One region of the Spirillospora sp. CA-128828 genome, then DNA from elsewhere that is predicted to be linked to it. Evidence: predicted binding sites of a transcription regulator. Region 1 holds the regulator's gene; each other region holds the start of a gene.
The links. The regulator HrcA, encoded in region 1, represses chaperone genes, less so after heat shock. The targets are predictions, from matches to a motif close to TTGGCACTCTCNNNNNGAGAGTGCCAA.

Region 2: groL (chaperonin GroEL) is a predicted target of HrcA. The motif match lies at 8,515-8,541, and genes of this name have one in related genera.
Region 3: groES (co-chaperone GroES) is a predicted target of HrcA. The motif match lies at 1,775-1,801, and genes of this name have one in related genera.

What each region holds. Positions count from the first base shown of each region.
Region 1 is NZ_CP191986.1:2,950,053-2,959,917, reverse strand. It holds gene ACQPXG_RS14760 (PhoH family protein) at 1-435, opposite strand, end outside; gene ACQPXG_RS14755 (histidine triad nucleotide-binding protein) at 557-901, opposite strand; gene ACQPXG_RS14750 (SigE family RNA polymerase sigma factor) at 1,203-1,790, shown strand; gene ACQPXG_RS14745 (hypothetical protein) at 1,787-2,482, shown strand; gene ACQPXG_RS14740 (16S rRNA (uracil(1498)-N(3))-methyltransferase) at 2,489-3,220, opposite strand; gene dnaJ (molecular chaperone DnaJ) at 3,317-4,453, opposite strand; gene hrcA (heat-inducible transcriptional repressor HrcA) at 4,454-5,464, opposite strand; gene ACQPXG_RS14725 (DUF3097 domain-containing protein) at 5,669-6,481, shown strand; gene hemW (radical SAM family heme chaperone HemW) at 6,495-7,703, opposite strand; gene ACQPXG_RS14715 (hypothetical protein) at 7,743-8,183, opposite strand; gene ACQPXG_RS14710 (hypothetical protein) at 8,340-9,305, shown strand; gene ACQPXG_RS14705 (hypothetical protein) at 9,392-9,865, shown strand, end outside.
Region 2 is NZ_CP191986.1:1,305,128-1,314,992, forward strand. It holds gene ACQPXG_RS06785 (protein kinase domain-containing protein) at 1-243, opposite strand, end outside; gene ACQPXG_RS06790 (RNA polymerase sigma factor) at 297-848, shown strand; gene ACQPXG_RS06795 (sulfotransferase family protein) at 939-1,961, shown strand; gene ACQPXG_RS06800 (alpha,alpha-trehalose-phosphate synthase (UDP-forming)) at 2,041-3,534, opposite strand; gene ACQPXG_RS06805 (cation diffusion facilitator family transporter) at 3,644-4,603, shown strand; SAM riboswitch class I at 4,698-4,839, shown strand; gene thrC (threonine synthase) at 4,855-6,099, shown strand; gene ACQPXG_RS06815 (MoaD/ThiS family protein) at 6,113-6,388, shown strand; gene ACQPXG_RS06820 (hypothetical protein) at 6,687-7,754, shown strand; gene ACQPXG_RS06825 (hypothetical protein) at 7,935-8,336, shown strand; gene groL (chaperonin GroEL) at 8,672-9,865, shown strand, end outside.
Region 3 is NZ_CP191986.1:8,681,938-8,691,802, reverse strand. It holds gene ACQPXG_RS41640 (class I SAM-dependent methyltransferase) at 442-1,656, opposite strand; gene groES (co-chaperone GroES) at 1,927-2,235, shown strand; gene groL (chaperonin GroEL) at 2,323-3,951, shown strand; gene ACQPXG_RS41625 (sigma-70 family RNA polymerase sigma factor) at 4,228-4,863, shown strand; gene ACQPXG_RS41620 (hypothetical protein) at 4,860-5,645, shown strand; gene ACQPXG_RS41615 (DUF5319 domain-containing protein) at 5,642-6,028, opposite strand; gene guaB (IMP dehydrogenase) at 6,284-7,780, shown strand; gene ACQPXG_RS41605 (GuaB3 family IMP dehydrogenase-related protein) at 7,919-9,034, shown strand; gene glpD (glycerol-3-phosphate dehydrogenase) at 9,133-9,865, shown strand, end outside.

The DNA.
Region 1 (9,865 bases):
GTCGATCGAGTCGACGTAGCGCCGCTGGTTCAGCGTCTTCGGGCGGATCGTGCGGCCGCGGCTGGACAGCACGTCGAGGGTGAGGACCTCCGCGGGACGCGCGTCGGTCTCGCCGCGCAGCATCGCCAGGCTGCGCTCGACGGCGTCCGGGGTGAGCTGGGTGCCGCCCTTCAGCAGTTCGAGCATCTCGGTGAAGAGCCGGGAGACCAGCTCGGTCTCGTCCTCGGGGCCGGTCACGGTGATCTCGTTGCCGCGGACGTGGATGTCGATGTCGCTGCCGAACGCGCGCTCCACCGCATGGAGCAACTCATCCCGGGAGCCGAGCAGGCTCACCATCGAATGGTCGTCCGGCACCACGATCTTGATCTGTGGGCGCGAGCCTGCCGGGTCGTCGCGCCCCGTGCGAGTTGACCTCGTGTGAGTTGATTCGACCATCAGCCGGGCCTTGCGGCCTTCGGACCTGCCTTCTGTCTGCTCCGGGTGTCTGGGTGTGCCGGTTCCATCGTACCGACGACCCCCGACAGGCCACCGATGGTTTTCTCGCGGCGGAACCGGCTCAGCCGGGCGGCCAGTTCAGGCCACGTCCGCCCAGCACGTGGGCGTGCACGTGGAACACGGTCTGGCCCGCCTGGGCGCCGGTGTTGAACACGACCCGGTAGCCGGTCTCGGCGATGCCCTCGTCCACCGCGACCTGGTGGGCCTCGCGCACCATCTCGGCGAGCAGCTCGGCGTCGGAGGCGGCGAGCTCACCGACGGTGGGGTGGTGGTCACGCGGGATGACCAGCACGTGCGTGGGCGCCTGGGGGTTGATGTCGCGGAACGCGACGGTCCCCGCCGACTCCCGGACGATCTTGGCGGGCACGTCCCCGGAAACGATCTTGCAGAACAGGCAGTCGGTCATCTGTCTCCCCTCCAGTACGGTCCGTGACCGCCCCGGAATCCTATCGAGACCAGCGCGGGCATGGCTTCCCGCGCCGCGCAGTGGATAGGGTTTTCGGTGATCAACCTTCGGCGCCGGTCGGCATTCCGACCGGTCACTGGTTAAGGTTGTCAGCTCAAGGCGTACCCCCCGGTTCGCAAGGCATTGCGGCGCCCTCGCCCGGCCGGGGAACGCCCGGTTCACGCCGGCCGAGCGCGACCGTCCGAATGGACGGCGGGGGGCCGGCAAAGGCGGCGGATAGGTGACCGAGGCAAACCAGGACATGCCCTTTCGTAAACCGGACGACGAGGGTGCGCGTCCAACTGACGTGACCGAGACCCTCGTGGCCAGGGGCACGGCGGGAGCGGTGGCCGCCGCCTGGGATGCCGACCAAGCGGTGACCGCGCTCTACAGCGCCAACTACCGTTCGCTCGTGCGCCTTGCGGCCATGCTCGTCCGGGACGCGGGGACGGCCGAGGAGGTCGTCCAGGACGCGTTCGTCGCCATGCACGGCGGCTGGCGCCGGCTCCGCGATCCCGACAAGGCACTGTCGTACCTGCGCCAGTCGGTGGTCAACCGGTCGCGATCGGTGCTCCGGCACCGCGCCGTCGTCGAGAAGTACGCCCCGAAGGGCTTGCCGGACGCGCCGAGCGCGGAGGCCGGGGCCATCGGGGAGCTGGAACGCTCGGCGGTCATCGACGCGCTGTCCCGGCTCCCCGCCCGCCAGCGGGAGGCGCTCGTCCTTCGCTACTACGCCGATCTGTCCGAAGCGGAGATCGCCAACGCGATGGGCATCTCCCGCGGCGCCGTGAAGAGTCATACGGCGCGCGGCATGACCGCGCTACGCAACGTCCTGGAGCAGTTCTCATGACCACCGACCCCCACGACGAGCACGGCGAGATCCTGCGCCGCGCCCTGCACGCGGAGGCGGACTCGGTCAACCCCGCGGGCGACGGCCTGGAGCGCATCCGGGCCCGCATAGCCGACGGCCAGGGCCGCCGGTTCGGTCTCGGACGGTTCGGCCCGGCCCGCTTCGGGTTCGACCGGTTCACCGTGAACTGGGCGCGCCCCGTCCTCGCCGTGGCCGCCGCCGTCGTGATCGCCGGGATCGGCGTGACGGCCCCGCAGACGATCGACCTGATCCAGCAGTCGGTGGGCAGCAACAGCCCGTCCGGCGGCGGGCACGACAGCACCGACGGGGACCGGACGGGCGCCGGGGGCGGCCCGGAGTTCCCCGTCCCGTCGTCGGCGGGCGGCAGCGCGTCCGGCAGCCCGAGCACCTCGCAGACGCCGAGCCCGAGCACCTCGCCGGGTCTGTCGTCCTGCAGCATCCCGTCGCCCGGGGCCTCCGCGGCCACCGCCTCGCCCGGCACGGCGACCACCCCGGCCCCGGCCGCCACACCGTGCCCGAGCGAGACGCCGTCGCAGACGCCGACCACGACGCCGACGCCGCCCACGTCCACGACGCCCGACCCGGGCAAGCCGACCGACCAGCCGACGCCGCCCGCGTCGAGCGAGCCCGCGAACACCACCGAGCAGGGCGCGGCCGGGACCTCTCCCTGACAGGCGCTACCAGCGGCCGGTGGCGGCCAGCAGCACGCTGGCCGCGGCGACACCGGCCGTCGAGGTGCGCAGGACGGTCGGGCCGAGCCGGGTGGCGCGCCCGCCGGCGTCGCGGAACCGGTCGAGTTCCTCGCCGCTGATCCCGCCCTCCGGGCCGACCACGAGGACGATCTCGCCCTCGGCGGGCGGCTCCACCGCGCTCAGCGGCGCCTCGGCCTCCTCGTGCAGGATCAGGGCCAGCGACGCGTCGGCGATCCGTCCGGCGACCTCTTCGGTGGACGCCAGCTCCGGCACCTCGGGCAGCCGGCCGCGCCGGGCCTGCTTGCCTGCCTCGCGGGCCGTCGCGCGCCAGCGCCCGAGGGCCTTGTCGCGGCGTTCCGGACGCCACCGGGTGACGCACCGGGCCGCCGACCACGGGACGATCTCGTCCACGCCGACCTCGGTCATGGTCTCCACGGCCAGCTCGCCCCGGTCGCCCTTCGGGAGGGCCTGGACGACCACGAGGCGCGGCGAGGGCGGCGGCTCTCGGTGCCGGACCAGCACGTCCAGGGTGAGGGACGCGCGGTCGGCGGCGGTGACGACGCATTCGGCGAGCAGTCCCTCGCCGTCGGTCAGGTCGACGCGCTCACCGGGCCGCAGCCGCCGCACCGCCGCGGCGTGCCGCCCTTCGGGCCCGTCCAGCAGGACCCGGTCGCGTTCGAGCGCGTCCGTCCCCGCGAGGAAGACCGGCGGACTCATGCGCGCACTCCCGGTTCATGTGCGGGGTTCATCTGGGCCCCCCGGATGCTCCGAATCGCCGCGGCGGCCCTCCTGGTAGGCCGCCGCCACTGCGCTTCAGTGCTGGTTGAACACGTCCTTTATGCGGGAGAACACGCCGCTGCGCTGCCCGGGGGCGAACTTGCCCGGGGGGCGTTCCTCGCCGCGCAGGGCCGCGAGGCGGCGCAGGAGCTCCTCCTGCTCCTCGTCCAGCCGGTTCGGCGTCTCCACGTTCACGTGGATCATCAGGTCGCCGCGGCCGCTCTCGTTGAGGTGCCGGACGCCCCGGTTGTAGAGCGTGATGACCTGCCCCGACTGCGTGCCGGGCTTGATGTCGACGCTCTCGGCCGCGTCCAGTGTCTCGATCGTGACGCTGGTGCCGAGCGCCGCCGCCGTCATCGGGATCTCGACCGTGCAGTGCAGGTCGTCGCCCTCCCGCTCGAAGATCGGGTGCGGCTTCTCCACGATCTCCAGGAACAGGTCGCCGGGCGGGCCGCCGCCGGGGCCGACCTCGCCCTCGCCGGCGAGCTGGATGTGGATGCCGTTCTCCACGCCGGCCGGGATCTTGACCTTGACGGTGCGCCGGGTGCGGACCCGGCCGTCGCCGGAGCACTCGGTGCACGGGTTGCGGATCACCGAGCCGAACCCGCCGCACGCAGGGCACGGCCGGGCCGTCATGACCTGGCCGAGGAAGGAGCGCTGGACCTGCTGCACCTCGCCGCGGCCGTGGCACGTCTCGCAGGTCTCCGGATGGGTGCCGGGCGCGCAGCCCGAACCCTCGCAGGTGGTGCAGGCGACCGCGGTGTCGATGGACAGCTCCCGGGTCGTGCCGAACGCGGTCTCGCCGAGGTCGAGCTCGACCCGCAGCGTCGCGTTCCGGCCGCGGCGGGCCCGCGACCGCGGGCCCCGCGACGTCGCGGTGCCGAAGAAGGCGTCCATGATGTCGCTGAACGGGAATCCGGCGCCGCCGAACCCGCCGGCCCCCGGACCGCCCGCGGACGCGAACGGATCCGCGCCGAGGTCGTACATCTCGCGCTTCTTCGGATCGGAGAGCACCTCGTACGCCTGGGTGATCTCCTTGAACTTCTCCTGCGTCTCCGGATCCGGGTTGACGTCCGGGTGGAGTTCCCGCGCGAGCCGGCGGTAGGCCCTCTTGACCTCGTCGGCGCTGGCGTCCCGCCGGACGCCCAGGGTCGCGTAGTAGTCGTTCGCCACTTACGACCCCGCCAGGATCTGTCCCACGTAGCGTGCCACTGCCCGTACCGCTCCCATCGTGCTGGGGTAATCCATGCGTGTAGGCCCGAGAACTCCAAGCCGGGCCAAGGTGAGATCGCCCACCCCGTAGTCGGCGGCGACCACCGAGGTCGATCTGAGCCCCAGGTCGGGGTTCTCGGTGCCGATCCGCACCGTAACTGTAGAGGAGTCGCCGGTCTCGCCGAGCAGCCGCATCAGGACGACCTGCTCCTCCAGCGCCACCAGCACCTCCCGCAGGCTCTGCGAGAAGTCCACGGCGGCGAGGTTGGCCGCCCCGGCGAAGACGATCTTCTCCTCGTGCTTCTCGACGAGTGTCTCCAGCAGGACGGACAGGACCGCCGCCGCGATCGGCCGGTCGTCCGGCCCCACCTTGTCGGGCAGGTCCGCGACGGCGGCCGGGACGTCGCCGAGCCCGAGCCCGTCCAGGCACGTGTTGAGCAACGCCCGCAGGTGCCCGATCGATTCCTCGGAGATCGACCCGGTCTCGATGACGCGCTGCTCCACCCGGCCGGTGTCGGTGATCAGGACGAGCAGCAGCCGCCCCTCCGCGACGGGGACCAGCTCCACGTGCCGCACCGACGAGCGGGTCAGCGACGGGTACTGGACCACCGCGACCTGCCGGGTCAGCTGCGCCAGCAGCCGCACCGTCCGGCCGACGACGTCGTCGAGGTCGTACGCGCCGGACAGGAACGTCTCGATCGCGCGGCGCTCGGCGACCGACAGCGGCTTGATCGTGGACAGCCGGTCGACGAACAGCCGGTAGCCCTTGTCGGTGGGGACGCGCCCGGCGCTGGTGTGCGGCTGGGCGATGTAGCCCTGCTCCTCCAGCACCGCCATGTCGTTGCGGATGGTCGCCGGCGACACGCCGAGGTTGTGCCGGTCCGCCAGCGCCTTGGAGCCCACCGGCTCGTTGGTGGAGACGTAGTCCTCGACGATGGCGCGCAGGACCGCGAGTTTCCGGTCGTCCAGCACGTTGTCACCTCCTTCGTCCGGCCGGCCCGTGCAACTGGCACTCCTTACTCCCGAGTGCCAAGTCTACGGCCCGGAGGGCTCGGCTGGAGCGCCCGCGCACTCCCCGCATGGCTGCGCGATCCTATCCGTATCGGGCGCGGACGCCACGCCGGGAGACGAGGGACGACGCCGCCCGGGCCTCCCGCCGGGTTAATGTGCGGACCCGTGCGGAGTAAGAACTACGGAAACGACGTGCTGGCCGGCGACTGGCGCAGGCCCCGCAAGGGACAGATCCCCGAGGTCCCGGCGGAGCCGGGACTGGTGGCCGAGGACCCCGGCAGCGGCTTCTGCGGGGCCGTCGTCGGCTGCGACAAGTTCGGCGTCACCCTGGAGGACCGGTTCGGCAAGCGCCGGGTGTTCCCGCTGACCAAGTCCGGGTTCCTCATCGACGGCGAGCCGGTCACCCTGGTCAGGCCGGGCGCCGCGCCGAGGGGCCCGGCGCGCTCGGCGTCCGGGTCCGTCGCCGTCGAGGGCCTGCGGGCACGGGTGGCCAAGGAGAGCCGCATCTACGTGGAGGGCGTCCACGACGCGGAGCTGGCCGAGAAGATCTGGGGCCACGACCTGCGGGTCGAGGGCGTCGTCGTGGAGTACCTCGAAGGCGTGGACGACCTGCCCGCCATCGTCGAGGAGTTCGCCCCGGACGAGGAGCGCCGACTCGGCGTCCTCGTCGACCATCTGGTGGAAGGGTCCAAGGAGTCCAGGATCGCGGCGCAGGTCACGTCGCCGCACGTCCTCGTCACCGGTCACCCGTTCATCGACATATGGGAGGCCGTCAAGCCCGCGGCCGTCGGCATCCGCGCCTGGCCCCGCATCCCGCGCGGCATCTCCTGGAAAGAGGGCGTCGTGGCCGAACTCGGCTGGGGCGACGACACGGGCGCGGCCTGGAAACGCATCCTCGCCTCGGTCAACACCTACACCGATCTGGAACCGGCCCTCCTCGGCCGGGTGGAAGAGCTGATCGACTTCGTCGCCGGCTAGTCGCGGGGGCCGGTCAGGTCAGGGTGTGGAGGACGGCGTCGGCCAGGAGGCGGCCGCGTCGGGTCAGGACGGCGCGGCCCCGGTCGTAGGGGGCGCGTTCGATCAGGCCGTCGTCGATCGCTCTGCGGGCGGCCTTGTCGTCGAGGAGGTTCGCCGGGCAGCCCTGGGCCAGGCGGAGTTCGAGCATGATGCGCTCGAAGCGGCGGTCCTCGGCGTCCAGGATCTCCCTGGCGTGCGCGGGCGTGGTGCCCTCGGCCAGGCGGGCGGCGTACGCGGCGGGGTGTTTGACGTTCCACCAGCGCGTCCCGCCGACGTGACTGTGCGCGCCCGGGCCGACACCCCACCAGTCGGCGCCCGTCCAATAGAGCATGTTGTGCCGGCAGGCGGCGCGGGGGTCGGCGGCCCAGTTGGAGATCTCGTACCAGTGCAGGCCGTGGGCTTCGAGCAGCTCGTCGGCGATCAGATAGCGGTCGGCCATGGCGTCGTCGTCCGGAGCGGTCAGCTCGCCGCGTTTGACCTGTGCCGCCAGGCGGGTGCCCTCCTCGACGATGAGCGCGTACGCCGACACGTGGTCGGGCTCCGCCGCCAAGGCCGCCTCCAGAGAGGCCCTCCAGTCGTCGTCGGTCTCCCCTGGCGTCCCGTAGATGAGGTCGAGGTTGATGTGCTCGAAGCCCGCCTTGCGCGTCCACTCGACGACCTGCGGAACGCGTCCGGGCGTGTGCGTGCGCTCCAGGACGGCCAGGATGTGCTCGCGCGCGCTCTGCATGCCGTACGAGACGCGCGTGAACCCTTGCTCACGCAGACGGTGGACGTACGCCTCGTCCACCGACTCGGGGTTCGCCTCCGTCGTGACCTCCGCACCTGGAGCGAGCCCGAACTCGGCGTCGATCGCGGCCAGGACGCGGCCCAGATCCTCCGGCGGCAGCAGCGTCGGTGTGCCACCGCCCACGAAGACCGTCTCGACGGGCAGGTCCACGTCCCCGAGGACACGCCGCGCCATGCGGACCTCCCCGATGGCGGTGTCGGCGTACGAATCGCGGCTCGCGCCCGGCCCCAGCTCCGTCGCCGTGTACGTGTTGAAGTCGCAGTATCCGCAGCGCGTCACGCAGAACGGCACATGCACGTAGAAGGCGAAGGGCCGCTGGCCCAGGCCGGCGAGGGCGCCGCCTGGCAGCGCACCGTCCGCCGGTACGGGATCACCATCGGGAAGAGTCGAGGGCACCCCTCAAGTCTGCCCCGCCTCGCCGCCTGCTCCGTCCGGTCAGGTCTCCGCGAGCTTGCCGCGGAGCCAGTCCGGGATGTGCTCCTCCGCCCGCGGGAACCGGTCGAGGTCCAGGGCGTAGGCGGACGGGGCGAGCGGCGGGGTGAAGTCGGGCTCGCCGTCGTAGTCGAACTCGGCGCTGAAATGGCCGGAGCGCTCGACCTGGAGGCGCGCGGTGAACCAGGCGCCCTTGTCGGCGCGGTACATGACGCGGCGCAGCTCGTCCATCTTCCCGACGGCCTGGCCGGGCGGCAGGGCCGTGCGGCGCCCGCCGTCCGGGCCCTCGACCTCGAAGGAGGCGCTGTCGATGCCGACCGTCGCGCGGAACTCGAAGTCCAGCCGCTCCCAGCCCGCGGGCGCGGCGGAACGCAGCGCGCGGACGGCGCCGTTCACCGTCTCCCGTTCCTTCGCGGAACGCAGAACCTGCTCGGGCTGGGTCACGCTACCTCCGCGAGGTCGGTCCGGGTCGCTTGATCAGGCACCGTACCCGTACGACCGTACCCGCGAACGCATCCGTGCCGGGGGCCATCGCCGTGTCGCAGGTGACACGGCCGGAATGGAGCGTGGCGGCCCACTTGGGTCGATAAGGTCGTCGGGATGCGGAACGAGGGTGCGGGTGGCGGGGGGCGTGTGCCCGTGCGGGTCCTGCTGTGCGGTGAGCCGGGCGGGTGGCACTGGACGGTGGTGGACGACGCGGGCGGCGAGCGGCGTTCGGAGTTCACCGGGGCGGGGACGCGCTGGTCGGCGGGCGGACGGTCCGATCCGGAGCCGGCGTGGTGGCACCGCAGGCTCGCCGAGACGGCCGAGGGGCTGCGGGAGGCGGTCGCCGAGCGGCTGACCGACGCGACGTTCCGCGAGTTCGGCGTCGAAGCCGCGATCACCTGGTTCGCGGTCGACGACCCGGTCGCCTGGGAGGGCATCGTCACCCTCGGGGAGGCCGACCCCGCGCGGTTCCCCGGCCGGGTGCCGCCGTTCGTCGTCACGCTGGAGCCCGGCCGCGGGGCGCTGCTGCCCGACGCGAACCTGCTGTTCTCCACGCGGGCGGCGGACGCCTGGACGACCCTCGACGCGGTCTCGCGGCGCTGCGGCACCCGTCCGCCGAAGTCGTCGTTCCTCTGCGGGTGGGCCGGGCACCGCAGCGTGCGGGTGGGGCGCGGGACGCTGGCGCTGTCCACCGGCCGGGACGAGAACGGCGTGGAACGGCTCGCCGAGATCTGCGGGACGCGGGCGCCCGGGTGGAGCGGCAACCCCGAGATGCGGTTCCGGCTGGACGGCGTCGACCTGCTCGACGAGCCCGCCGGCGACGTCGTCGCGCTGCTGCGGGAACTCGACCACGACATCGTCCGGCGGGGCAGGACCGTCCGGCTGGCCGCCTCGGGGCTGACCCTCTACGAACCGGATCCGTTTCCTGTGGGGGGACACCCCGCACCCTCCGAAAGGGCGGGCCGGTCCGGCTCCCTCCGCTCCGCCGGCGCTCCCCTCCGGGAACCGGACTGGCCGGGCGCGGCGGAACGGTTCACCGGCGTGTCCCTTGGGCCGCCGGCGGCGCTCGCGCCGCTGTGACCGGTTCCTGACGCACACGAACCCGACACCCACGGGCGACCGCGCCGTCATCGGAACGCAACCCCGCCGCCCTAGGTTCGCCGATCATGAGAAGCCGTGCGCGTCATGCCGTGCTCGCCGTGACCGGCGCCGCCCTCGCCGGTGCTCCCCTCGCCCTCACCGCCTCCCCCGCCGACGCCGCCGGGCCGCCCGGCACGATCAGCGTCCACCGCGGCGGCCCCGCCCGGTCGCTGCCGTTCACCGCCCGCCGGGACGGCGAGGCCCTGATCTCCTTCACCGCGTCCGCTCCCGGCGTCTCGTGGGTCCGCAAGGGCGCCGAGTCGGCCGTCGTGTCGATCGCCGTGGACGGACGCCACGTGACCGACCTCGTCGTCCCCTCGTCCGACCCGACGCCCCGCAGCCTCGGGCTCGGGCATGTCGGAAAGGGCCGCCACACGGTGACGCTGCGCTTCGCACAGGGCAGCGCGCCCGCCGCCCGCCGTGTCACCCTCCGGCGCCCCCAGGTCCGCATGCCGGCGGCGGACGCGCTCGCCCTGCGGCACGCGCCCGTCGTCGTGGGC
Region 2 (9,865 bases), 1.6 Mb from region 1:
GTCCGGCAGCTCCCCGATGTCGTGGACACGGACCAGCCGCTCGGAGTCGGCTCGGCGCAGGATCCGAGCCTCCTCCAGGAAACGGTTGCGCACGTCGAGATCGTCGATCAGGCTCTCGTTGAGGACCTTAATCGCGACCTTGGACTCCAGGGCGTCGTCGTGCCCCAGCCACACGGCGGCGAACGCCCCGGCCCCCAGGACGCGATCGATCCGGTAACGGCCTACTGAAGGTGGGAACGACACTCCCGTATCATCCCAGCAAACGGGGTGAGCGCGCGAACGAGCATTGAGGCGGCATGGCATTCGACGAGAGGACCGAGGAGCTGGCGGTGAAGGCCGCGCAGGGCGACCAGGGCGCCCTCAACGAGCTCCTCCGCAGGATCGAGCCGGACGTGCTGCGGCACAGCTCCCGGTTCCTGCCCTGCCGGCAGGACGCCGAGGAGGCGTGCCAGGACGCGTTGCTGCAGGTCGCGAGGAACATCCACCGGTTCGAGGGCCGGTCGCGGTTCAGCACCTGGCTGCACGTCGTCGTTGCGAACTCGGCCCGCTCCACCTACCGGTCGCTGAAGCGGCGTTCGGTCGAGCAGGCGGGCGAGCTTCCGCAGCAGCGTCCCGACCCGCGCCGGACCAGCGTCATCGCCGGGTCCCGGGTCGACATCCTGGACGCCATGGAGGACCTGGAGGCCCGCAAGCCCGACCTCATCCAGGCGCTCGTCCTGCGGGACGTCTCGCAACTGGAGTACGCGGAGATCGCCGAGCAGCTCAAGCTTCCGCTCGGCACGGTCAAGTCCCGTATCCACGAGGCCCGCAAGCAGGTCAGGCAGACGCTCGGCGAGTCCTACACCTGATCCGGGGCCCGTCAAAGGTCGGTAATCAGGCGGCAACGGTGCGTCCAGTATCGGTGCCGTGAGCTGGGCGTCTGCACCAGCATGCGGTGCATGTCACCAGGACCGGCCTCCCGCCACGACCGCCCGCTCTTCGTCCTCGGCTGCCCGCGCTCGGGGACGACGCTGCTGCGGCTGATGCTGCACTCGCACGCCCGAATCGCGATCCCGGCGGAGACGAAGTTCGTCCTGCCCGCCTATACGGAACGGTGCGAGTTCGGTGACCTCCGGGTGAGGGAGAACAGGCGGGCGCTCGCGGAGTGGATCACGAGTGACCGGTCCACGAAGGTCCACGCGCTCGGCATGGACGCCGCCGACCTCGTCGACGAGATAACCGCCGGACCGCCGAGCCTCGGCTCGGCGGTCGGCATCGTGTTCCGCGCCTACGCCCGCCTGCACGGCAAGCAGCGCTGGGGCGACAAGCGCCCGAGCTACTCCCAGCACGTCGGGGCGCTGCTGCGGATGTTCCCCGACGCGCAGTTCGTCCACCTCGTCCGGGACGGCCGGGACTGCGTCGCGTCGCTGATGGAGATGCCCTGGTTCGACGGGGACGTCCACCACGCCATCTCCGCCTGGCGGGAGACGATCGACCGCGGCCGCCGGCTCGCCGAACGCCTCGGCCCCGACACCTACTACGAACTGCAGTACGAACGGCTCGTCGCCGACCCCGCCGACGAGGTGACCCGGCTCTGCGGGTTCCTCGGCGAGGACTTCGACCCGGCCATGACGCGCCCCGAGGGCCTCGCGAAGCAGATCGTCCCGTCCCGGAAGAAGTGGCACGGACGCACGCACGACGCCGTCACGACCAGCCGCGTCGGATCGTGGGCGGAACGCCTCGACCCGTGGGAGATCAGCCTGGCCGAGGCCGCGTTCGGCGAACGGCTCGCCGAGTACGGCTACGAGCCGAGCGGCCTGCCGAAGCCCCCCGCGTCCCAGCTCGCCCGGTTCACCCGGACCGCCGCCCACCGCCGCATGGCCCAGCACAAGGCCGCGCTGCGCGAACGCTGGAAGCAGCACCACGAGCCGAACCCCGTCGAGTCCCTCCTCGCCGCCGAGCACCCGAGCCCCGCCACCTGACCCGCGGCGTGTCGCCCTTACGCCCGAAGGGCGGCACGCCGCAACCCACCGTGCGCCCGCCTCTCGGTGCGGCCGGTGCTCAGTCGAGGGCGGCGAGCTGGTCGGCGAACCAGCGTTGCGGGGGGAGTGCGGTCGCGGCGGCGGCGAGGCGGGCGCAGCGATCGGCCCGCTGGGCGCGCGGCATGAGCAGGGCCTGGTGCAGGGCCTCCGCCGTCTGCGACACGTCGTAGGGGTTGATCATCAGCGCGTCCCCGGACAGCTCCGCCGCCGCGCCCGCCTCTCGCGACAGCACCAGCGCGCAGCCCTGCTCCGACAGGACGGGCCCCTCCTTCGCGACGAGGTTCATTCCGTCACGGATCGGGTTCACCAGCAGGACGTCCGCCAAGCCGTAGGCAGCGAGGGAGCGCGGATAGTCGTCGTTCACCTGCAGGATCAGCGGTTCCCAGTCGGCCGTGCCGAACTCGTCGGAGATCTGCTTGGCCATCTCCTGGACGGCCGCCGTGTACTCCCGGTATTCGGGCAGGTCGTACCGGGACGGGTAGGCGAACGCCAGGTGCACCACACGGCCACGCCACTCGGGATGGTTGACGAGCAGTTCACGGTAGGCGGCGAGACCACGCACGATGTTCTTGGACAGTTCGGTCCGGTCGATGCGCACGATGAGCTGACGGTCGCCCACTTGTTCCCGCAGCGCGCGCGCCCGCTCAGCGACGTCCTGTTCGGCGGCGCGTTGGCGCAGAGCCGTCCCGTCGACGCCGAGCCCATGCACGCCTACGCGCGTGGTGTGGCCCGACCACGTGACCGTACGGGAGGCGCGGTCGACGCGGGCGCCGGGCAGCAGTTCGCAGCAGTCGAGGAACGCCAAAGCCCATCGCTCGGTGAGGAACCCCGCGTGGTCGGCGCCGAGGATGCCGAGAAGGATCTGCCTGCCGATGTCGTCTGGGAGCAGCCTGTAGTACTCGGGTGGCGCCCAAGGCGTGTGTGAGAAATGGGCGATTTTCAGGTCCGGGCGACGATCGCGCAGCATCCGTGGTGCCAGCGACAAGTGATAGTCCTGGATCGCCGCCTTCGCTCCCTGGGCGGCGTCCCGTGCCAGGGCGTCCGCGAAGGCCGCGTTGTACGCCTCATAGGACTGCCAGTCGCGGCGGGCACGAGCATCGAAATGCGGGTTGCGCGGGGTGTCGTACAGAAGGTGATGGACGAACCACAGCGTCGAGTTGGCAACGGCGTTGTACGCGCGGTGGAACGTGGCCGCGGGAATGTCGAGCATCCGTACCGCCGCGCCGCCGGTCTCGTAGCCCGCGAGATCCAGGCGGCCGTCCGGTGAACGGCGGGCGGCCGTCCGATCGGCCTCGCCCAGGCTCGCGCAGACCCACAGTACGTCCGGGGTCTCGGCGGACGGCTCGGAACGCGTCCCGGCCGGGCGCGACGGGCCGGGGTCGCGCGGGGCGCCCGTGACGGCGGCGAGGCCGGACACCAGTCCGCCGCCCCCGCGCCGCATGGTGAGCTCGCCGTCGTCCGACAGCGAGAACGACACCGGACCCCGATTCGATGCCACCAGCACTTGGCTCATACCGGCAGGGTCTCAGTTGTGGCCGAGGCGCTTCAAAGTGACCCGCGTGGTGCGGGTCACTGCGTGCATTGCCCCGATTAGCCGGGAGTGCGGCGGGTACCCGACCGGAATGAGCAGGTCCGAGACGACGAAGACCGTGCTCGTCGCCGGTGCCGCGAACCTCATCCTCGCGATCACCAAGCTGTTCGCCGGCCTGCTGGCCGGGTCCAGCGCGATGCTCGCGGAGAGCGCGCACTCCGTGGCGGACACCCTCAACCAAGGCTTCCTCTTCACCTCCCTGCAGCGCAGCGAGCGGCCCCCCGACCCGCGCCACCCCTTCGGCTACGGAAACGAGCGGTACTTCTGGTCGCTGCTCGCCGCGTTCGGCATCTTCGTGGCCGGCGCCGGATTCTCGATCTTCGAGGGCATCCTGACCATGACCGGCCACGGCGGCACCGGGACGACGGTGTGGCTCGCCTACGCCGTCCTCGCCCTCGGCGCGCTGCTGGAGGGGACGTCCTGGATCCGCGCCTTCTACCAGGCGCACAAGGAGACCCGCGACAACGGCCGCGACATCGTCGACCATGTCCGGCGGTCGCCCGACGTGACGTTCAAGACCGCGCTGTTCGAGGACACCGCCGCGATGATCGGCCTCGCGCTCGCCGCGGGCGGGCTGGTGCTGCGCCAGATCACCGGGTCCGAATTCTGGGACGGGCTCGCGTCCGTCCTCATCGGGCTGCTCCTCGTCGTCCTCGCCTTCGGGATCGGACGGGAGAGCATGGGCCTGCTCATCGGGCAGGCGGCCGACCCGGCCGCGCAGCGCGACATCCGCGCCGAGATCCTCCGCACCGCCGGTGTGACCGGCGTGGACGAGCTGCTCACCATGCACTTCGGCCCCGAGCAGATCCTCGTCGCCGCCAAGGTCAACTTCTCCGACGACATCAGCGCCGACCAGGCCGAGGACGTCGCCGGCGAGATCGACCGGCGGCTCCGGGAGCGGCTCCCGATCGTCCGGCACGTGTTCCTCGACCCCACCCAGCGCACCGTCCCGCTAGGCGTCGACCGCGTGATCAAGAACTCACCCGGGTAACGTCTCAATCGGTGGACCCGCCTGTCTGGCATCCGGTCAGTTCATGTAAAGTCACGCATACGAGTTCAAACTGCTCGTTCTCACAACTGAATACCGCTCATCCAGAGGGGTGGAGGGACCGGCCCTGTGAAGCCCCGGCAACCACCCGGCTGACGCGCGCTCGCGATCCTGCGAGGCCGGCCGGGAGATGGTGCCAACTCCGGCCTGCGACCAAGGTGGCGCAGGGAAGATGGGGAGAAAGGCCTCGCTTCATGGCACTCACGCCTGCCACAGACCTCGGACCGGCTACCGCCCTCGTCTGTCGCGAATGCAGCTCCACCCGCGACCTCGGGCCCTTCTACGCCTGCGAGGAGTGTTTCGGCCCCCTGGAGATCGCCTACGACTTCGAGGGCGTCACCAGGGCCGGCATCGAGTCCGGGCCCCGCAACATCTGGCGGTACCGCGGGCTGCTGCCCGTCCCGTCCAACGTCGCGGACACGCCCAACACCGAGCCGGGCCTGACCCGCCTCGTCCGCGCGGACAACCTCGCGGAGAGCCTCGGCCTGCAGAGCCTGTGGGTGAAGGACGACAGCGGCAACCCGACCCACTCGTTCAAGGACCGCGTCGTCGCCGTCGCGCTGGCCGCGGCCCGCGAGCTGGGCTTCAAGGTGCTGGCCTGCCCGTCCACCGGGAACCTGGCCAACGCCGTCGCCGCCGCGGCGTCCCGCGCCGGCATCCGCAGCGCGGTGTTCGTCCCGTCCGACCTAGAATCCCAGAAGATCATCACGACGGCCGTGTACGGCGGGACGTTCGTGACGGTCGACGGCAACTACGACGACGTGAACCGCCTCGCCTCGGAGATCGCCGGCGAGCAGGACGACTGGGCGTTCGTGAACGTCAACGTCCGCCCGTACTACGCCGAGGGCTCCAAGACGCTCGGCTACGAGATCGCCGAGCAGCTCGGCTGGCGGCTGCCGGACCAGATCGTCGTCCCGGTCGCGTCCGGCTCCCAGCTCACCAAGATCGACAAGGCCTTCCAGGAGCTGATCAAGCTGGGCCTGGTCGAGGACAAGCCGTACCGCGTCTTCGGCGCCCAGGCCGCCGGCTGCGACCCCGTCGCCGCCGCGTTCAAGGCCGGGCACGACGTCATCCGTCCGGTGAAGCCCGACACGATCGCCAAGTCCCTCGCCATCGGCAACCCGGCCGACGGCCCCTACGTCCTGGACGTCACCCGCCGCACCGGCGGCGCCGTCGAGGACGTCACCGACGAGCAGGTCGTCGAGGGCATCCGGCTGCTCGCCCGCACCGAGGGCATCTTCGGCGAGACCGCGGGCGGCGTCACGGTCGCGACGCTCCGCAAGCTCATCGAGAACGGCACCCTCGACCCGTCCGCCGAAACAGTGATCATCAACTCCGGGGACGGACTGAAGACGCTGGACGCCGTCGCCCCGGTCGTCGCGCCGAGCGCGAACATCGCCCCGTCCCTGGACGCGTTCCGCGCCGCCGGCCTCGCCTGAGAAAAGGAGCACCATGAGCGTTTCCGTGCGAATTCCGACGATCCTGCGGACCTACACCGGTGGCGAGTCCGAGGTGAAGGCCGAGGGCGCCACCCTGCGCGCCGTCGTCGCCGATCTGGAGGCCGGTTACTCCGGCATCTCCGCGCGCATCCTGGACGACGCCGGCAAGATCCGCCGCTTCGTGAACGTGTACGTCGGCGACGAGGACGTCCGCTTCGCCGACGGCCTCGACACCCCGACTCCGGAAGGCGTCCAGATCTCCATCATCCCCGCCGTAGCGGGCGGCTGACACGTTTTCGCCCCAAGCCCCGGCACGTCCATCGTGCCGGGGCTTTTCCATGCACACCGGGCGAATCTCTGACTTTCTTGCGACGGAAATGCCCGGTTGACGGCTGGACCTGGCTAATTGTTTCGCCGATCGCCCTGAAACACGCATGGGAAAAGCTTTAGTTAAATCGAAGGCCGCTACTTGATCTTGGTGACGACCTCTCCAACGCTTGTGTTTCACAATTGCTTCTTCCTGGAAGATTGAAGCCGGAGTGGCGCTCCACAGGGCGTCGATCAGGCTTACGAGAGTGAGGAAAGGCATGAAGCGCATTTTGCGCACGGTGGCCGTGTCCGGAATAGCGATGGGGGCGGCAGTCCTCGCGGCTCCCTCGGCCATGGCGGACATCAACTTCTACGCGGTGGAGAAGGCGTACGTCGGGCACAACGGCCCCACGTACGTCAGCGAGAAGGGCCCGGGCGACCTGATGTTCACGGACATCGTCAAGTCGCCCCACGCCAAGCCGGTGATCGGCAACAAGCCGGTGAAGACCGGCGACATCACCACGACTCTCCACGGCGGGAAGCACAACACGGCCGTCACCAGCATCGAGGGCGCCGAGCAGGAGTCGACCAAGAAGGGTCACGGCAAGGGCTCCCACGAGCAGGCCGCGCCGATGCAGGGTGAGCAGCAGGCCGCCCCGCAGCAGGACACGCTGCAGGCGGCCCCGCAGCAGGGTGCGGAGCAGGCCGCGCCGCAGCAGGACGCTCAGCAGGCCGCGCAGCAGCAGGACGCTCAGCAGAACGCGCCCCAGCAGGGTGCCGAGCAGGCGGCCCCGCAGCAGGACGCCCAGCAGGCCGCGCAGCAGCAGGGTGCGGAGCAGGCGGCCCCGCAGCAGCAGGGTGCGGAGCAGGCGGCCCCGCAGCAGGACGCTCAGCAGGCCGCGCAGCAGCAGGACGCTCAGCAGAACGCGCCCCAGCAGGGTGCCGAGCAGGCGGCCCCGCAGCAGGACGCCCAGCAGGCCGCGCAGCAGCAGGGTGCGGAGCAGGCGGCGCCCCAGCAGGACGCTCAGCAGGCCGCCCCGCAGCAGGGTGCGGAGCAGGCCGCCCCGCAGTCGGCGCAGCGGCGGGCCTCGAACCCGGACCCCAAGGAGGTGAACATCCACGCGGTGAAGAAGGCGGCCGTCGGCCAGAACGGCCCCGTGCGCGTCAGCGAGAAAGGCCCTGGCGACGCCATCTTCACGAACTTCACCGCGTCGCCGCGCGCGGTCGCCATCGTCGGGAACAAGTCGGTGAAGACCGGCGACATCTCCACCAAGCTCTACGACGGCAAGGGCAACACCGTGGTCAACGCGGTGTCGGGGTCCGAGCAGGAGTCGAACAAGCGGTAACCCGCAGCTCCTAGGGGGCACCGAAGCACAACGGCCGCTCCGGACTCGCGCATCGAATCCGGAGCGGCCTTCCCATCTCACCTCGACAGCGGTGGTGGGCCCCGCAAAGTACATGGAACGCGGGGCCCGCCGTTACGTGACCACGGCACCACGGTGTGCGGTCCCCCTAGGATCCCCCGAATGATGAAAGGGACCCTGTGGCGTTGGCTGGGCGCGCTCGCCCCGGCCCTTGCCGCCTTGTGCGTTCTCGGCTTTTGGGGCATGTCCGCTCTTCAGGGCCGCGCCGACCGAGCCCGCGAGTTCGACTGCCTGCACGATCGCGCCGCCGCGCACTGGAGCCACGGCTACGGCGCATGGCTCCCCATCGGCGTCCTCGCGACCTCGGCGCTGGTTCTCGTCCTCGCGGTGGCGGTCCTCGTGGCCGGCGCCCGTTCCCCTCTCTGGGCGCGGCTCGTCTGCTTCCCGTTGGTCTTGTTCTCCGTCCTCGCCCTCGCCCTGGCCGGCATGACGACCCACGACTACTTCGCCTTCCCCGGCAGCGACATCTCCACGGTCAACAGCGCCCCCTGCGGAGTCGGCTGAGACAGCTTCAAAGTGAGTCGCTCGGCCTCGGCACGAGGCTGTCCAGCACGGGCCACCGCGTCCATCGGCGTCCACCGCGGCGGCACCCTGGTCAGGGCCGGTCCGGGCAGGCGGGGAGACACCCCGGGTGGGGATGTGTGGTGCTTGCACTCGGCAGGGTAGAGTGCTAAACAAACGGTTGGCACTCTGCTGTGGAGAGTGACAACTTCACACAGTCTGGGTCGGGGCGATGAGGTCTCAGTCCGGCGGCGGAATGGCAGTCGTCGGCGGGGCCGTCCGTCGCGGGCGTCGGCTCGATCCGTCTAAGCCACCTTGTTCCGGGAGGACTGGAGCCTATGGCTGCAAAGATGATCGCGTTCGACGAAGAGGCCCGCCGCGGTCTCGAGCGCGGCATGAACCAGCTCGCCGACGCCGTGAAGGTGACCCTTGGTCCCAAGGGCCGCAACGTCGTGCTGGAGAAGAAGTGGGGCGCCCCCACGATCACCAACGACGGTGTGTCGATCGCCAAGGAGATCGAGCTCGAGGACGCGTGGGAGAAGATCGGCGCGGAGCTCGTCAAGGAAGTAGCGAAGAAGACCGACGACGTCGCGGGTGACGGCACCACCACGGCGACCGTGCTGGCCCAGGCGCTGGTGCGCGAGGGGCTGCGCAACGTGGCGGCCGGCGCGAACCCGATGTCGCTGAAGCGCGGCATCGAGGCCGCGGTCGAGCGGGTCAGCGAGGAGCTGTCCAAGCTCGCCAAGGACGTGGAGACCAAGGAGCAGATCGCCTCCACGGCGTCCATCTCCGCGGGTGACCCGCAGATCGGCGAGATGATCGCCGAGGCGATGGACAAGGTCGGCAAGGAAGGCGTCATCACGGTCGAGGAGAGCCAGACCTTCGGTCTGGAGCTCGAACTGACCGAGGGGATGCGCTTCGACAAGGGCTACATCTCGCACTACTTCGTGACCGACCCCGAGCGGATGGAGGCGACCCTAGAGGACCCGTACATCCTGATCGTTCAGGGCAAGGCCTCGGCCAACAAGGACCTGCTGCCCGTCCTTGAGGGCGTCATGCAGTCCGGCAAGCCGCTGCTGATCATCGCGGAGGACGTCGAGGGCGAGGCGCTGGCCACCCTGGTCGTCAACAAGATCCGCGGGATCTTCAAGTCCGTGGCCGTGAAGGCGCCGGGCTTCGGCGACCGCCGCAAGGCCATGCTGGGCGACATCGCCACGCTGACCGGCGGCCAGGTCATCAGCGAGGACGTGGGTCTCAAGCTGGAGAACACCACGACCGACATGCTGGGCCGCGCCCGCAAGGTCGTCATCACCAAGGACGAGACCACCATCGTGGACGGCGCCGGTGACGCCAACGAGATCGCGGGCCGGGTCAACCAGATCCGCACCGAGATCGACAACACCGACTCCGACTACGACCGCGAGAAGCTCCAGGAGCGCCTGGCGAAGCTCGCGGGCGGTGTCGCGGTCATCAAGGCCGGTGCCGCGACGGAGGTCGAGCTCAAGGAGCGCAAGCACCGCATCGAGGACGCC
Region 3 (9,865 bases), 3.9 Mb from region 1:
CGCTTTGCGGCTATTGCCGCGATCATGGGGTTGGATGCCGTGGGCGTACGGGAACTGGGACGGCCGTGCCCGGCGTTCTGTCCGTACATCTCGTCCAACATCGGCAGTTCCCGCACTGGCCGGTGGGTACGGCCCGGCGACGCGTGTGCTGGGGAAGTGATGCCTAGCCGCGGGTTCCGGGCAATTTCGGGAGGCTTTAAGGGGCGCCGGAGTCCCGGCTGCTGAACCCGCCTTGGTGTTTCCGGTCATGTTGATCGCGGCGCGCCGATTCCCGTGCCGCATCGCGCCCTTGCCGGGCGCCCGCAATCGCTGGTGAACGCAATGCCGGAAAACCCCGATGATTTGCACCGCCATGGCGCGTCGCCCGGCCCCCCTTTGTGATGCCCCGCCGAGTGGAAGATCTTTGGGCAGGTTGCCGGCCGGCCGCTCCCCCCGGGCGGGTCAGGCCGCCCGGACGGGGCGGGTGAGCAGCGCGACCGGATCGCGTGCGACACGCGTCACCACCAGGGTCAGCTCGTTCGCGCCGCGTCCCGTGCGGCGTCCGCCGAAGCCGAGATCGCGGCGGAGCCGGTCGACGTCGACGGCCGAGCCGCGCTTCTTGACCGTCAGCACGCCGACCTCGCGGCGGCGCAGCTCCGCGCGCAGCCGCTTGACCGAGAACGGCATCACGTCCTCTATCTCGTAGGCGGCGGCGAACGGCGTCGGGCGCAACTCATCCGATGTGATGTAGGCGATGTGCGGGTCCGCCAAGCCGCCGTCGACCAGCCCTGCGACCTCGCCGACCAGATGGGCGCGGATTACGGCTCCGTCTGGCTCGTACAGGTAGCGGCCCCATGCGCGCACGTCCGGGACGTCCAGCCCTTGCGGAGTCAGCGTCCACACCTGGGGATCGGTGTCGGACGAGAGCAGAGTGGCCCGCCGATCCACGTCGCCGGCGAGTTCGCCGAGCCACAGAGCGACTTCCTTCACGTCGCCGTTTACCGACACCCACTCGGCCTCTGCGTGGGCCGGGACGGCCTCATGAGGGATGCCAGGTGCGACCTTCACGCACGCGGCGGGCACCCGGTGGGCCATGCCGAGGACGACATCGAGTGGCGGCTCGTACGAACGAGGGTCGAAGACCCGGCCTCGCGCTGTACGGCGTCCGGGATCGGCGAAGAACGCGTCGAAGCCTGACGGGTCCTCTTCCGTCGCATCACCCACCCGGACGGCGGCGTTCAATCCGAAAGCGGTCACGTTGGCCCGCGCCACCTCAACCGTCAGTGGGTCGAGGTCCACGCCCTCCCCGGAGAGCCCCGCGCGCGCTCGGGCGATGAGGTCGGCCCCTATGCCGCATCCCATTTCCAGCACACGCGCACCAGGCAGGCGGTCCGCGAACCGTTCCGCACGGTAGGCAGCCACACTCGCCCGGGTCGCCTGCTCCAGCCCCGCTGGGGTGAAGTACATACGGTCGGCGTCCGCGCCGAACTTGACCCGCGCCCGCTGCCGCAACCGCACCTGCGTGAGCGCCGCCGAAACGAGCGCGGGATCATGCCTCTTGCGTAGCCGGGACGACGTCGCCAGCAGATTGTCCTCGCTCACGTCCGCGTCGGCGGCCTCAGCGAGAACCGCTTGGCCGGAGATGGTGAGAAGACTCTGTAGCGACGCGATGTCCATAGGCCGACATCCTCCCCGTCCTGAGGGACGCGGAGTCCAGCCTTGGCGGGCTGAGGTTCACTGGTGGTGCGTCCGTGTTCGTGTTGACGGGTCAACGGGCACGGAATAGTCTCCATGACTGGCACTCTCCTAGCGAGAGTGCCAACACAGCGACGAAGGTCGGTCTGGCACCCGCGACGGCAGGCCGGTCCAGGGTCGCCTCTTCTGTCACATGTGCTGGCCGGTCACTCCGTGGCCGAGCCGAGGACCAATCGAAGGGGAGGTCAGATCGTGACGACCGCCACCAAGGTTGTTCTCAAGCCGCTTGAGGACCGCATTGTCGTCCAGCCGCTTGAGGCCGAGACCACCACCGCGTCGGGCCTGGTGATCCCGGACACCGCCAAGGAGAAGCCCCAGGAGGGCACCGTCCTTGCCGTTGGCCCGGGTCGCGTCGACGACAAGGGCGAGCGCGTCCCCGTCGACGTCAAGGTCGGCGAGGTCGTGCTCTACAGCAAGTACGGCGGCACCGAGGTCAAGTACAACAACGAGGAGTACCTCGTTCTCTCGGCCCGCGACGTGCTCGCGGTCATCGAGAAGTAAATCACCGAGATCGTGATGCACCCGCCCCGGTCGGCGCCGCCTTCGGCGGACCGGCCGGGGCGGATCGCGTGAAAGAGGAGTATCCGCATGGCGAAGATCCTGGAGTTCGAGGAGGACGCTCGCCGGGCTCTTGAGCGCGGCGTCAACGCTCTCGCGGACGCCGTCAAGGTGACGATCGGCCCGCGCGGCCGCAACGTCGTCATCGACAAGAAGTTCGGCGCGCCGACGATCACCAACGACGGCGTCACCATCGCCCGCGAGGTGGAGCTGGAGGACCCCTACGAGAACCTCGGGGCCCAGCTCGCCAAGGAAGTGGCGACCAAGACCAACGACATCGCGGGCGACGGCACCACCACGGCGACCGTCCTCGCGCAGGCGCTGGTCCGCGAGGGCACCCGCAACGTGGCGGCCGGCGCGTCGCCGCTCGCCCTCAAGCGCGGCATCGACGCGGCGGCCCAGTACGTCTCCGACCAGCTGCGCAAGTCGGCCCGCGAGGTCGGCGAGAAGGGCGAGATCGCGCACGTCGCGACCATCTCCGCGCAGGACCCGCAGATCGGCGAGCTGATCGCCGAGGCGTTCGACAAGGTCGGCAAGGACGGCGTCATCACCGTCGAGGAGGCCCACACCATGGGCCTCGAACTGGAGTTCACCGAGGGCCTCCAGTTCGACAAGGGCTACCTGTCGCCGCACATGGTCACCGACCACGAGCGCATGGAGGCCGTCCTGGAGGACGCCTACGTGCTCATCGTGGACGGCAAGATCTCCAATGTGCAGGAGTTCCTGCCGCTGGCCGAGAAGGTCGCGCAGACCAAGAAGCCGCTGCTCGTGGTGGCCGAGGACGTCGAGGGCGAGGCCCTGGCGCTGCTCGTCGCCAACAAGATCCGCGGCACGTTCCTGTCCGTCGCGGTGAAGGCGCCGGGCTTCGGCGACCGCCGCAAGGCGATGCTCGGCGACATGGCCACCCTGACCGGCGGCCAGGTCGTCAGCGAGGCCATCGGCCTCAAGCTCGACTCCATCGGGCTGGAGGACCTCGGCCGCGCCCGCCGGATCACCGTCACCAAGGACGCCACCACCGTCGTCGACGGTGAGGGCTCCGCGGACGAGATCACGGCCCGGGTCAACCAGATCAAGGTCGAGATCGAGAACAGCGACTCCGACTGGGACCGCGAGAAGCTGCAGGAGCGCCTGGCCAAGCTGGCGGGCGGCGTCTGCGTGCTTCGCGTCGGCGCCGCCACCGAGGTGGAGCTGAAGGAGAAGAAGCACCGCCTGGAGGACGCCATCTCGGCGACCCGCGCGGCGATCGAGGAGGGCATCGTCTCCGGCGGCGGCAGTGCGCTGGTGCACGTCGGCAAGGAGGGCTTCGAGTCCCTCGGCCTGTCCGGCGACGAGGCCACCGGTGCCGAGGCCGTCCGCAAGGCACTGTCGGAGCCGCTTCGCTGGATCTCCGAGAACGCCGGCCAGGAGGGCTACGTCGTCGTCTCCAAGGTGCAGGCCCTGCAGTCCGGCCACGGCTTCAACGCCGCGACGAACGAGTACGGCGACCTGATCGCCCAGGGCGTCATCGACCCGGTGAAGGTCACGCGTTCGGCGGTCACCAACGCCGCCTCCATCGCGGGCATGCTGCTCACCACCGAGGCGCTCGTGGTCGAAAAGCCGGAGGAGCCCGAGGAGGCCGCCGGCGGCGGTCACGGGCACGGCCACGGTCACGGCCACTGAGATCGCCCTGCCGGACGGGTCCTCCGTCCGGAGTGCGTCGGCGAGACCCCCGTCCATCCGGGCGGGGGTCTCGCCCGTTTCTGAGATCGCGGCTTCCGTGAAGACTTGTGCCCGCCGGGCAGATTTCACGACATCTGGCAGTATCGCGATCACACTGCGTAGTATCCGCAGGGCCATTCCCGCACTGTGACCATTCCGTTGTAGAGGACAGTGGAGACACGCCCGGGGGTGCTGGGCATCATGCTTGACGTGACCGAGGGATGCTACGCCGGGACCATGACCGCGCGCGCTGCCGAACCCTCGGGAGGGCCGGCCCCTCCACCGGCCCGCGCGCTGCGCGCGGCGGACGCGGGCGACGGCGACCTCAAGGAGCTGACGAACCGCGCCGTGCAGGGCGACCCCGGCGCCATCGAGGGGCTCATCGCCGAGGTCCGCCCCATGATCGTCCGGTACTGCCGGGCGCGGCTCGGACGGGTCTCGGGGCAGTACCACATCGCCGACGACGTGGCCCAGGAGGTCTGCATCGCCGTCCTGTCGGCCCTGCCCCGCTACCGGGACATGGGCCGTCCCTTCGCGTCGTTCGTGTTCGGCATCGCCGCGCACAAGATCGCGGACGCGCTGCGCAGCGCGGTCCGCGCGGCGGTGCCCACCGAGGACCTGCCGGACGGCCCGGACGACCGTCCGGGGCCCGAGGAGACGGTGGTGCGCTACATCGAGGCGCAGCGCGCCCGCGACCTGCTCACCCGGCTGCCCGAGCACCAGCGCGAACTGGTGCTGCTGCGCGTCGTCGCGGGTCTGTCGGCGGAGGAGACCGGTAACGTGCTGGGCATGTCCGCGGGGGCGGTACGCGTCGCGCAGCACCGGGCGCTCGCCCGGCTCCGTGCGATGGCCAGAGAGGAGTCGATCGCTTGACGGAGCGAGGCCCCCTCACCGGCCTGCAGGGCGCCCCGGATCCGGCCGAGCCTTCGCATCCCGGCGACTCCCCGGCGCCGGCCACGGGCCTTCCGGCCGACCTCGGCGCGGTGCGCCGCACGGACGAGCTGATCGAGTCGCTGGCGCGGCGCGCCGCCGGTTCCGCGGCACGTCCCGAGACCGGACGCCCCCGCCTCCCGGACCCGGGGCGCGCCGACGACCGCGACCCGGCCGTGCGGCTGCTGAGCGCACTGATCACCGACGTGGACGACCAGGACCCCGGTCCCGAGACGGCCCCGCCCCCGCCGTCCGGCCCTCGCCGCCGCGGGCCGCGCACCATCGTCGCCCTGGGGGTGGCCGGTGCCGTCCTCGCCAGCAGCGGCGTCGCGGCGGCGGGCGGCGGCGTCGCCGACCGCACCGCCGCCTCCCCGGTGCCGAGCACTTCCGGCGTGTCGGACGACGCGGACCGGGCCACCGCGGACACGGACGCGGACCTTCCCGGCCGTAAGCGGCCTCCCGTCCGCCCGGCGCCGGAACCCGGTGGCCCCACGGCGCGCAAGCCGTCCGGCTCCCCTGACGCCGGGCGCATCAAGCGTCGTCTGGAGCGCACGATTCCGCGCCGTCCCGACCGCTCCGAAAGGGCCCCCGCTCCGGCGGTGAACTCCGCGCCTTCCACAAGACCCGACACCGCCAGCGAAGACGACCCCCGCCGCCTCCTGGACGACCTGCGCCGGGAAGCGCAGAAACGCGCCCTCGGCGACCGGCCCCCCGACGGCGGCTAGTTCTCGTCGCGGCCCTCTTCGCTGTCGATCACGCCGTCGACGTAGCCGCGGGCGTACTCCCAGCTCACGTAGTCGACGGGGTCGGGGGAGAGGGCGGGCTCGTGTACGCGGGGGAGGCCCTGGTCCAGCAGGTGGCGCAGGTTGCCGTGCAGCAGGTCCCAGTCGATGTAGTGGAGCTTGCCGCAGTCGCCGCAGTCGACGGTGAGGCCGCGCACTCCGAGCGGCTCCAGCAGTGCACGGAAGACCTCCAGGTCGGCGAGGTCGGCCAGCACGTCCTCCCGCTCCGTCACGCTGAGCGGAGCGGTGTCGTCCGGGTCGCCGAGCGCCGCCGCAGGATCCTCCGGGTCCCCGGCGAACGGGTCGAGCGGTGCGTCGTCGTGCACACCCCCACGCTACTGCGGGACGCCCCGGCAGGTGCACCCCCGGTCTCCTCCTTGCGCGAATCTGTGCGCGAACATTCACGCGGCGTGCGCGGAAGCCGGGAATGTACAGGACCGTTCTGCTTGTTGCGAGGTGTCATCAAGACCACGTCCCCGCCGTGCGCAAGAGCCCGTCCGGCCGTGGGCCCCAGCCCCTACCATGGGAACAGGGTCCACGTGACCTGGCCCGATGCCCGCCACCACCACGGGAAGGTTGTCATGATCCCCGCCGCCGAGCCCGACAAGTTCCTTCCGCAGGGCCTGACCTTCGACGACGTGCTCCTGCTGCCGGGCTACTCCGATCTGCAGCCCGGCGAGGCCGACACCACGACCCGGCTCACCCGCGACATCTCGCTGCGGATCCCGCTCGTCTCGGCGGCGATGGACACCGTCACCGAGTCCCGGACGGCGATCGCGATGGCACGGCAGGGCGGCATCGGCGTCCTGCACCGCAACATGTCGATCGAGGAGCAGGCCGAGGAGGCCGACCGGGTCAAGCGGTCCGAGTCCGGGATGATCACCAACCCGGTCACCTGCCTCCCGGACGCGACCCTCGCCGACGTCGAGGAGCTCTGCGCCCGCTACCGCATCTCGGGCGTGCCGGTCACCGACGTGCGGGGCGTGCTGGTCGGCATCGTGACGAACCGCGACATGCGCTTCGAGTCGGACCTGTCCCGTCCGGTGCGCGAGGTCATGACGCCGATGCCCCTGATCACCGCCCCGGTGGGCGTGTCGCGGGAGGACGCGTTCCGGCTGCTGGCGGGCAACAAGGTCGAGAAGCTCCCGATCGTGGACGCCGACGGCCGGCTCAACGGCCTGATCACCACCAAGGACTTCACCAAGAGCGAGCAGTACCCCGACTCCACCAAGGACGCGGACGGCCGGCTGCTCGTCGCCGCGGCCGTAGGCGTCGGCGACGACGCCATCCGGCGCGCCCGGGCCCTCATCGAGGCCGGCACCGACGTGATCATCGTGGACACGGCGCACGGGCACTCCAAGGGCGTCGCCGACACGATCGCCACGATCAAGGGGAACTCGTCCGTCCAGGTCGTCGGCGGCAACGTCGCCACCTACGCGGGCGCGAAGGTCCTGGTGGACGCCGGCGCCGACGCGATCAAGGTCGGCGTCGGACCCGGCTCGATCTGCACCACCCGCATCGTCGCCGGCGTCGGCGTCCCGCAGATCACCGCGATCTTCGAGTCGGCGCGCGCGGCGAAGGAGGCCGGGGTCCCGGTGATCGGGGACGGCGGCCTGCAGTACTCCGGCGACATCGCCAAGGCCCTGGTCGCGGGCGCCGACACGGTGATGCTCGGCAGCCTGCTCGCCGGCATCGAGGAGTCGCCGGGCGAGCTGATCTTCGTCCACGGCAAGCAGTACAAGTCGTACCGCGGCATGGGCTCGCTCGGCGCGATGCGCAACCGCGAGCGCGGCGCCTCCTTCTCCAAGGACCGCTATGCCCAGGCCGACGTCACCGCCGAGGAGAAGCTGATACCCGAGGGCGTCGAGGGCCAGGTCCCCTACCGCGGCCCGCTCGCCAACGTCGCGCACCAGCTCGTCGGCGGCCTGCACCAGTCCATGTGGTACGCGGGCACCCGCACCGTTCCCGAGCTGCAGGAACGCGGCCAGCTCATGCGCATCAGCGCCGCCGGCCTCCGCGAAAGCCACCCCCACGACATCCAGATGACGGTCGAGGCCCCCAACTACCAGGGCCGCTGACCCCCGCCCTCTCCCGTCGCACCGGTCGTGCCGCCGCGGGTCACGTCCCCGTGGGTGCTGACGTAAGCTCTTCGGGGCTTGTTACCGCCGACTGCGGGAACACCGATCACGTGGAAGAAGGGCGCAGTGGCTGCTGAGGTGGAGATCGGCCGTGGCAAGAGCGGCCGCCGGGCGTACGCCTTCGACGACATCGGCATCGTGCCGTCCCGCCGGACGCGCGATCCCGAGGAGGTCAGCGTCGCCTGGCAGATCGACGCCTACCGGTTCGAGATGCCGCTGGTCGTCGCGCCGATGGACAGCGTCGTCAGCCCCGCCACCGCGATCGCCGTCGGACGGCTCGGCGGCCTCGCCGTCCTCGACCTCGAAGGGCTGTGGACGCGGTACGAGAACCCCGAGCCGCTGCTCGCCGAGATCGCCTCGCTGGACGACGTCCGCGCCACCCAGCGGCTCCAGGAGATCTACTCCGAGCCGATCAAGGAGGAGCTGATCGGCCGCCGGATCGAGGAGGTCCGCGAGTCGGGAGTGACGGTCGCGGCGGCGCTGTCGCCGCAGCGCACCGCCCAGTTCCACAAGGCCGTCATCGACGCGGGCGTCGACCTGTTCGTGATCCGCGGGACGACCGTGTCGGCCGAGCACGTCTCGGGACGGGCCGAGCCGCTGAACCTCAAGCAGTTCATCTACGACCTCGACGTCCCCGTCATCGTCGGCGGCTGCTCCACCTACACGGCCGCGCTGCACCTGATGCGCACCGGGGCGGCCGGCGTGCTGGTCGGGTTCGGCGGCGGCTCCGGGCACACGACCCGGACCGTCCTCGGCGTGGCGGTGCCGATGGCCACCGCGGTCGCGGACGTCGCCGCCGCCCGCCGCGACTACATGGACGAGTCCGGCGGCCGCTACGTGCATGTGATCGCCGACGGCGGCATGGTGAACAGCGGCGACATCGCCAAGGCGTTCGCCTGCGGGTCCGACGCCGTGATGGTCGGCTCCCCGTTCGCCCGTTCCACCGAGGCGCCCGGACGCGGCTACCACTGGGGCAGCGAGGCGCACCACGGCGATGTTCCGCGCGGCACCCGCCTGGAGATCGGGACGATCGGGACGATGGAGCAGATCCTGCACGGGCCGTCCCACGTCGCGGACGGCTCCATGAACCTCATCGGGGCTCTGCGCCGCGCGATGGCGACCTCCGGCTACACGGAGTTGAAGGAGTTCCAGCGGGTACAGGTCGTGGTGGCCCCCCGCCGGTCCGCCGACTGAGAGCGAACCCACTACGAATCGGTCGTTTCCAGGGTGGACCCGTCCCTACTCTTGGGTAGGAAGTGTTCGGAAACCGAACCGCTGTGGGGGGATGCGCGATGACGGGATCACCGGTGACCGGCCTTGGAAGCTCCCGGCTGGGTCCGGCGGAGCGAGCGGTGGCGCTCGACCGCATGGCCCGCGAGGAGTTCGACGTGGTCGTCGTCGGCGGCGGCATCGTGGGCGCCGGGGCGGCGCTCGACGCGGCCACCCGGGGACTGTCGGTCGCGGTGGTCGAGGCGCGCGACTTCGCGTCAGGGACGTCGTCCCGCTCGTCCAAGCTGATCCACGGCGGGCTGCGGTACCTGGAGCAGTACAACTTCGACCTCGTCCGGGAGGCGCTGACCGAACGGAGCCTGCTGCTGCAGCAGATCGCGCCGCACCTGGTGCGGCCCGTCCCGTTCCTGCTGCCGACGACGCACCACGTGTGGGAGCGCGCGTACTTCGGCGCCGGCGTGGCGCTCTACGACCTGCTCTCGCTCCAGATGGGGAGCACCCGGGGCGTCCCGCACCACCGGCACCTGACCCGGCGCGGCGCGCTGCGGCTCGCGCCGTCCCTCCGCAAGGACTCCTTCACCGGCGCGATCCAGTACTGGGACGCGCAGGTCGACGACGCCCGCTACGTCATGACGGTGCTGCGGACGGCCGCGGAGTACGGAGCCCAGATCGCGTCCCGCACCCAGTGCCTCGGCTTCCTGCGCGAGGGCGAGCGGGTCACCGGGCTGCGCATCCGCGACCTGGAGGGCAACACGACCAGCGAGGTCCGCGCGAAGCAGGTCGTCAACGCCACCG